Regions from separate parts of the Holdemania sp. 1001095H_141210_F2 genome, predicted to be linked through region 2. Evidence: a T-box and tRNA genes for the amino acid it is inferred to sense, from the RefSeq annotation. Region 2 holds a T-box; the other holds one or more tRNA genes.
The links. The T-box of region 2 lies ahead of serS (serine--tRNA ligase). A T-box ahead of a tRNA ligase gene usually reads a tRNA of that ligase, here a tRNA-Ser.
Positions count from the first base shown of each region.

Region 1: it has a tRNA-Ser gene. The T-box ahead of serS (serine--tRNA ligase) is inferred to sense a tRNA for this amino acid. The anticodon was not compared.

Region 1 covers NZ_JADNPO010000001.1:65,541-69,967, reverse strand. The annotation lists gene I2G61_RS00355 (four-carbon acid sugar kinase family protein) at 1-473, opposite strand, end outside; gene I2G61_RS00350 (aspartate/glutamate racemase family protein) at 470-1,132, opposite strand; gene I2G61_RS00345 (TM2 domain-containing protein) at 1,830-2,516, shown strand; tRNA gene I2G61_RS00340 (tRNA-Ser) at 2,618-2,707, shown strand; gene I2G61_RS00335 (phosphatase PAP2 family protein) at 2,843-3,373, shown strand; tRNA gene I2G61_RS00330 (tRNA-Leu) at 3,427-3,513, shown strand; gene I2G61_RS00325 (hypothetical protein) at 3,871-4,427, shown strand, end outside.
Region 2 covers NZ_JADNPO010000008.1:11,744-16,170, forward strand. The annotation lists gene I2G61_RS06845 (helix-turn-helix transcriptional regulator) at 184-1,161, shown strand; T-box leader at 1,303-1,504, shown strand; gene serS (serine--tRNA ligase) at 1,543-2,826, shown strand; gene I2G61_RS06855 (GNAT family N-acetyltransferase) at 2,874-3,299, shown strand; gene I2G61_RS06860 (C45 family autoproteolytic acyltransferase/hydolase) at 3,485-4,427, shown strand, end outside.

The DNA.
Region 1 (4,427 bases), on a different contig from region 2:
GTCTTATCCTGGGCAAATTCACTTTCCCCGACGGGCAGCCATTGTCCTCCCTGTTTCAGATAATGGATATCGTTCCGCGTGATTCGCATCCCCTGCAGATATGGACACAGAATTTCTCCCTCCACCTCAATTCCATGCTCGCTGAGTCCTGCGCGAACCGTTTCGGATTCCAGCGGATAATGCCCCCGCAGGGTTGAATCCGAGCGCAGTACCAGCCAAAAAGGAATGTTGCTTCGACGGGACGCCGTGATCAGATTCTGCGTCAATTCCCGCAGCAGGCAGCGCGCGGCTTCCGGCTTGAGCGCACGGGTGTTGGTCAGGATATAGACCATCGCCTCACTCTGCTGCAGGAGGTTTTCACAGGCTTCTTCCTCCCACGATGTATATACCGCGACGTCATGAACCATCTGAATCCCGGTCGGATCGTCGTCGAGCACGACGATCTTAGGTGCTTTGTCAACGAAAGAACTCATGCCTGCTGCGCCAGCATCTGCTTGACGCGTTCCACCGCTTTACGCGGGCTGGTCAGCACCGGCTTGGAAATTCCCTCCAGATAGGGAAGCATCACCGTCATGCTCCCCTGAGCCAAAACGATCACATCGCACTCCTGCTCGGCCTTTTTAATTTCTTTCAGCACGAGTTCATTATGTTTTTCCTGATTCTTCTCCTTCATCAAAATATCCAGTGCCCCGGCAACCAGATACTCCTTCATTTCCACGGCTTTGCCTGCTTGCCGTGCTTTTGTACGAATCAGATTGCAGCTTGGTTTCATCGTTGAACCCACCGTAGCGATCACGCCGATTTTCGTTCCCAGCTGCACCGCTTCCTCGGCCATCGGTTCGTCGATCTTAAGCAGCGGGCAGGTTACAGTCTGCTTCACAATATCCGCGCTTTCACCCACGGATGAGCATTGGTTCAGAATCAAGTCCACGCCCATCGACTGCGCCGCCTGACCATACAGGCACATCCTTGAGACGATGCCCGGCGTGATTCCATTATTGCGCTTGACCTCCTCCAGTAAACTGTCGTCAATGATGTTGATCATCTCCACCTCCGGCAACAACTCCGCAAACAAGGCTTTCAGCTCGTTAAGCGAGACCGGACTGGTATGAATAACCGCGACTTTCTGCATAATAATCTCCTCCTTTATGCTTTGTCTTCATTTTACAGGAAAGCTGAATTTTCAGAGTAAAACAAACGGTCAGAATAATCATTGCTTTTTTCACTTGTTTTGGTTTTTTATGTTTCTTGCATGGCGAGCAATGGATTACTGAAAACCAGGCGCAAAAAATCCGGCAGATGAAAGACAACCTGTTTTTCATTTTCTCCATTCCCGCGGCAATCCAGTTCAAGCATAAAATTATCTTCATTTTCCAGGGTTGAATTGTGTCTGTTTGAGCCGATTATGGAAAAACGAAAAGACGATTCTATCGGAACGGGCATCCGCAATGTGCCGCTTTCCATGTGTAAGTTGGCGCTGAAGATCAATATCCGCCTAAAGGAAATGATAAAAAGATTGTTCGCATAGCTAAAAGAACGCGAACAGTTCTCTTAAGGGTCTCTTGCGGAAATCAACTTTTCTTTGTCTGTGGTCTTTTTAACCCGTCTGGCGAAATCAGGTTTTGTTTCTGTTTTCAGTAAAGTTCAATCCAAAGAAAGGACAAATGGATTCAGTCACGGTTGTCTCAGCGAACAACGCTTTTCTTCTTGCAGCTTCGCCGAAAAGTCACTTTCTTACGAAATTCTTCATAAGTTTTTCCGATTGTTTTTAAATAAATCTGATATACTGTATTTACAAACGCAAATATGCTGCACAGGAGGTTTACCTTATGAATGATCATGAAGAATATGATCCGATACTTATGTTTTTTATCACCTTCTTTTTTGGAGTCTTTGGCGTTCACCACTTTATTCGCCGCCAATATGGCTTGGGAGTTTTATACTTCTTTACATTTGGGGTCATGGGAATCGGCTGGCTGATTGATACGATCCGCGCCTTCATTACAATGTTCAAAACAAACAGCGAACCGCAAAATGACGGAAGACATTGCCGTCAGTGCGGACGACGCCTGGAGCCGAACCGCGAGTCTACCTTTTGTTCGCATTGCGAGGAACAAATGGAACAGGATTATTTACAAATCTCCAAACACTTCACCCGCGTCATCGACGAAGTGGAAAAAGGCCAGCCGCATTTAGAGGATTACCTGCGCCGTTTTGATATTCTGAATAAAGACGTTGAACAGATGTGGGATCTGGCGCAGGATATCGACGTTGAACCTCCGTTTCATCAGAGCGATCTGCGGCAGGCGATGGACCGCAAATTCGCTGAAGCGGTCAGTACGCGGATCTCCATGGCCTTGGAAAAATCCCAGATCACAATGGATACTGTCAAATTGAAACAGGAGCTGATGACGCTGACCGAGGAATTGATCGACTGCAAATACCATTTTCCGAAATATGCCGGACTGATCAATCCCATGATTGAAAAGACGAAGGAAACGTTGAACAAAATCTGAAACGCAAGTAAGAAAGACGGCTGCTGAGTCGTCTTTTTCTTATGAATTTTGCTAAAACCTTTGACATCCCGATATGGATCCGCTATAATATAAAAGCACTTGGAGAATTGGCCGAGTGGTTTAAGGCACCATCTTGGAAAGGTGGCGAAGTGGCAACGCTTCCGTGAGTTCGAATCTCATGTTCTCCGCCATGTGTAAATAAAGGCTTAACCAAGCCTTTTTTCTTTATTTTCTTAAGTTTTTTTCAACAACTCTTAAGAATCAGTACCGCCCTTTTGTGTTATGCTAGGGATAGTTTCAAAAAGGAGGGATTCCCTTTGGATTTCATGATTATGGAATGGATCACACAGGTGTTCCAATCTCCGGCCATGACGGCGGTCATGCGCTTTATTACCGGTTGGGGAAATTTAGGCGCGTTGTGGATTTGCTTTGCATTTTATTTTTACTTTATTAAGAAGGATCGTCAGACTGCCGCCTTTCTGCTTCTGGCCATCGTGCTGACCTGGTCGTTAAACGATTTAGTAATTAAACAGCTGGTCGACCGGCCGCGGCCGTTTATGACGCATGCCGAACTGCCGGCTCTGATTGCGATGCCGACGTCCAGTTCGTTTCCATCAGGTCATACCGCGACTTCCTTTGCGGCGATGATGATTCTATTCGCTTATGGCGGCCCTTATAAATGGATGGGATTAGGCGGAGCTGTTTTAATCGCTTTCTCACGGATTTACCTGCACGTACATTACCCCTCGGACGTTCTGGCAGGCTGTCTTGTCGGTCTGTGTATTGGCGCCTGGCTTGTCCGATTGATGAAGCAACGCAGCGTTAAGCTCACACCGGCCGACGGGGAAAAGTGTTAATTTCTACTTGATTTCACTCTGGGGATCAGATATAATAAATAAGCACATGAATTCCCCAGGTGGCGAAATTGGTAGACGCAAACGACTCAAAATCGTTCGGTAGTGATACCATGCCGGTTCGAGTCCGGCCCCGGGGACCATGAAAAAGACAATCAGACGAAAGTCTGATTTTTTTGTATTTGAATCTTAGCGGTGATAACTGACGATTTTTGAGCTTATCCAGCACCTGCCTCGGCAGAAAAGGAAATATCAGATGCAGGAAATAGTCAACTTCATAAATAGAAAGTCCAACAGGATGATTTTAACGTCAGAATCACTATTTTTTCATGAATCACATTTCAGATCAGCGTCCTCTAATCTTATCAATTTAACGTTCTTAATATGACTAATGTTATCCCTGTTTTCTTAACTTTTTATGAACTTGGATCCCTTCCCGTCTTATTCTTGTTATACTTTAGTTAAATAATGTATTCTGCTTAATTTCAGGAGGTGTTTCAATGAAGAATTCCGGTACTGTTCTCCTCTGTGCTTTTCTGCTTGCTGCTTGCGCCGTCGACAGGAATAACGCCGCCCCTCAGGTTCAGCTTGACGAATCTTCCGCTTCTGCTGATCTGCAGGCTTGTTCCTATACCGACGCCTATGCCCAACTGGATCCGGATTCGATTCAAATTCAGAATCTGCTTTTGGAATTTGTCCCTGACGCGCTGGATCAGGATACGCTTATTCAGGCCAGCACCGATGTCGTTTTAGCGACAGTTTGTTCCATTGAGGGAGGAAGCACCGTTCATGAGATCAAACATAAGATTGTTCTGCCTTATACTTATGGCACTCTGACAATTCTCAAAAGCCTGAAAGGTGATCTTTCTGCCGGTCAAACGATCCATTTCACACGTTCTGGCGGTATCATCGCTTACGAAGAATATCTTCAAACCTTAGAGCCCAGTCAAAGGAACGCTGTGGCATCAGCCACTGAAAAACCTGCTTATATCAAGCAAAAAGTTTCCGAAGATATCGACATTGAAGTTGGAAAGTCCTATTTAGTTTATCTGTCTGA
Region 2 (4,427 bases):
AGGATAAAGAATAGGATGTAACTGAGAAGAAAAGCGTTCTCAATTTTAATAAGAATAATATTCAAGCTGAAATCAAGATCTTCAATTCCTGAAAGTGAAAAACGAAAAAGGCAAGTCTGATCAAGCGGCGAAGCAGGGGGTGGCCTATAATTGCAAAGTAAGCAGCGAAAGGAGGAAAGATTTATGCTTGAATGGCAAAAACAGATTCAGTACGTCGTTAATGTGATTGACGAGAGTATCAAAGCGCATCAGGACGAATTTCTGACCTTGAATGCTTTGGCCGATCAGCTGGGCTATTCCGAGTTTTATACAGCGCGAAAATTTAAGGCAATATCGGGAATGGTGTTTCGGGATTATCTGCGCCGGCGGAAACTGGCCTTTGCTTTAAAGGAAGTCCGTGACAGTGAGAAAGGAATCCTGGAAATCGCTCTGGATTATGGCTTTTCTTCCCATGAAGCCTTTACCCGGGCGTTTAAAAACTTGTATGGCATAACGCCCAGCGATTATCGGAGACATCCTGTGCCAGTTATTTTACGTACGAAAATCAATCCTTTTGATCGCTACTTTTTTGGACAAGGAGAGATTGGTATGGTTAAGTCATCAGAAGCTTTAAAAATTTATTTCGTTACGATTCCAGCTCATCAATTTTTGTATGTTGAAAATAAAGAGAGTAACGGATACTGGGATTTCTGGCAGAAACAAAATCAGATTCCAGGTCAGGATCAGGCAACGATTTGCGGATTGCTCGACAGTATCAAAGGAAAATTAGATGATGAGGGCGGAAGCGAAGCGAACAGCGGCGGAGGTCAGATTATGGCTTATCGTAATGATCCGTCAGGACGGCTATGCGACTGGGGCTTCCCCCGTACAGAGTGTTACGGAGTCCGGCTTCCCAACGAGTATCAAGGAGAAATTCCCACAGGGATGCAGCTGACAGAAATTCCTGAGGGCGAATACCTCGTTTTTGAGCATGGCCCGTTTGATTATGAACAGGAAAATCGCAGCGTTGAGGAAAAAGTTGAGAAGGCGATGGCTGATTTTGATTTCAAAGACACTGGATATGGTTATGATACAACGACTCCAGGACGGTTAATTTATTTCTATTTTAATCCTGAGCGGTGCTGGAAATATATCCGCCCAGTTCGTAAGTTTTCAGATTAATTTTCGTTTTGCGGATTCAATATCTCAATTTCTCGTTTATTTTCTTTCTTTCGGGTCAAACTGAAGAAGGAATGAAATCGGAATTACGTTGGTTTCGTTTTATCCATTGACAAAAAAATGGGGCTTGATTAAAATGAAGGTGTTAAAACGTAGATGAGGATAAGTAAGTACATGATTTTCTTTAGAGAAACAGTGGTTGGTGAAAACTGTTGTCAATCCGTGCTGAAATCCACCTCGGAGTGAAAGTGAACCTTTCCGGTTATCGCCGTTAACGATTCAAGTGACTGATGTTTCACGTGAAACATTGGTAATTAGGGTGGCAACACGAGGCATCGTCCCTGAGTGGGCGGGCCTTTTTTATGTTAAAAGGAGGAAATAGTCATGCTGGACATCAATTTGTTGCGTACAAATCCAGAAGTAGTCAAAGAAAACATTAAAAAGAAGTTTCAGAATCAAAAATTGGAATTAGTCGATAAGGTGGTCGAATTGGATCGTCAGTTCCGGAAGGCGAAAACCGACGGCGATAGTCTGCGGGGACAGCGGAATGCCATCAGTAAGCAGATCGGCGGCTTTATGAAGCAGGGCTTAAAAGAAAAAGCGGAAGAAGCAAAGAAAGAGGTTGCCAATATTGCAAGGCAGCTGGCTGATTTGGAAGTGAAGGAAGAAGAATTAGCAGCGGAGATCAAAAAGATTATGCTTGTGCTGCCGAATATCATTGATGAAACAGTCCCGATTGGCAAAGATGACAGTGAAAACGTGGAAATTGAAAAATTCGGCGAGCCTGTCGTTCCTGATTTTGAGATTCCTTATCATACGGAGATCATGGAGTCGTTTGATGGAATTGATCTGGACAGTGCCAGAAAAACGAGTGGAAATGGTTTCTACTATTTAAAAGGCGATATTGCCCGTCTGCATTCTGCAATTTTGTCCTATGCGCGGGATTTCATGATCGACCGTGGCTTTACCTACTACATCCCGCCATTTATGATCCGCAGCGACGTGGTCACAGGCGTCATGAGCTTTGCGGAAATGGAAAACATGATGTATAAAATTGAAGGGGAAGACCTGTATTTGATTGGTACCAGCGAACATTCCATGATTGGCAAGTTCATTGATACGATTATTGATGAAGAACAGCTTCCGCAGACGCTGACGTCTTATTCCCCATGCTTCCGTAAAGAAGTGGGTGCGCATGGCATTGAAGAACGCGGCGTTTATCGAATTCATCAGTTCGAAAAGCAGGAAATGATCGTTGTCTGCAAGCCGGAAGACTCAAAATACTGGTATGATCAGCTGTGGAAGAACTCGGTCGATTTCTTCCGTTCACTGGATATTCCTGTCAGAACGCTGGAATGCTGCTCTGGCGACCTGGCAGATCTGAAAGTAAAGAGCTGCGACGTAGAAGCCTGGTCTCCGCGTCAGAAGAAGTATTTTGAAGTAGGCAGCTGCTCTAATCTGGGCGATGCGCAGGCTCGCCGATTAGGCATTCGTGTTCAGGGCAAGGAAGGGAAGTATTTTGCCCATACGCTGAATAACACAGTCGTAGCTCCGCCAAGAATGCTGATTGCTTTCCTGGAAAACAATTTAAACGCTGACGGAACGGTGAATATTCCTGAACCGTTAAGAATGTATATGGGCGGAAAGACAAAAATCGAGAAGAAATAGTATGAAAAGGGGAGATAACTCTCCTTTTTCATTACTTTGGAGGAAATATGTTAAGAACTATGAGAACAGACGATCTTGATTATGTTGTTAAGATCTGGTTGGAAAGCAATATTCAGGCTCATTCTTTTATTGAATCAGATTATTGGAAGGAGAATAAAGAAGAAGTGAGAAAAATGCTCCCTCACAGTCTTATTCAAGTCGCGGAAATTGATGGACATATCGTCGGTTTCATTGGAATGAATGAAACAAGAATTGAAGGTTTATTTGTAAGTTCTGATTTTCAATCAAGAGGGATTGGACATTCTTTAATCGAATGGGCTAAGACAGGAAATGAAGAATTGACGCTGAGCGTATATCAAAAGAATCAAAGAGCGTTGCAATTTTATCTTAAGGAAGGCTTTGTTATTGGTGAACGGCTTATGGATCAGAAAACAGGCGAAATTGAGCTTCTTATGCAGTGGAAAAGAATGTAATTGAGTAACATCAAATAATAACAGCCATATCAAATGTTTCACGTGAAACATAAGATTAAACAGGTGAGCTTTGAAAAAGGAAAAAGAAAATTAAGAATAAAATTTAAGCATAGACAAGTAATTTTTATTCAGTTATCCTAATTGTGGGGTTGGCGCCAGCTCCTGAAATCAGGAGAAAATAGAAGATGAACAATTTAAACTTAGTTGGAACTCCACGAGAGATTGGTTTTCAATATGGAAAATATTTTGCAGAACTGGGCGTTAATCTGTCCGCAACGTTGCCTCCCGGAACGAAAGAACGAAAAGAATACAGTGAATCAGTAAAATTCCTGTATAAATCTGATTATCCGGCGATTCTGGAAGAAATTGAAGGAGTGGCGCAAGGAAATGGATGTGATGCGGAGGTACTGACTCAATTCTTGTTAAGCATGTATGTTTATACGGCGATGAATTTCTGTACCTGCATTACAGGATTAGATCACCGCGGGCATCTCTTATTAGGAAGAAACAGTGATTTTTTGACTGCGATGCAGCCAATGTATAGTCATTGCGTAATTAAACCTGCGTCAGGCTATGCTTTTACAGGAAACACAACAGGTTTTGTTGAAATGGAAGACGGCATGAATGAAAAAGGACTCGCAGTTGGGCTGACTTTCGTATACAGCGCACAAAAGCATTTTGGTTTAAACGCCGGAATGATCGTCAGGATCTTATTAGAACACTGTGCAAACGTAAATGAAGCAATTACCAGGCTAAAGAAAATGAAGATCGGCTCATCTCAGATCTTAACGATGGCTGACAGCACAGGCAACAAAGCGGTTGTCGAATGCAGTGCGCAGCATATCGAGATTATTCAATCTCATTCCATCTTATATTCAGTAAATCAGTTTGTCAGCGACGCCATGAAACCAGCTAATCCAGAAAATATTGATGATATGGAATCAGGGCTGCGATTAAAAACGTGTCAGAAAGCTTTTCAACATCAAAATGTGCTGAGTATGGAATATTTAAAAGAGGTATTAAAAGGAAAACAAGGATTTTTATGTCAATATGACCGTCGACGCGGCGGAGATACAGTCTGGTCTGTGATCTATGATCTCAATGATGATAAAATCCAGTTTTGCGATG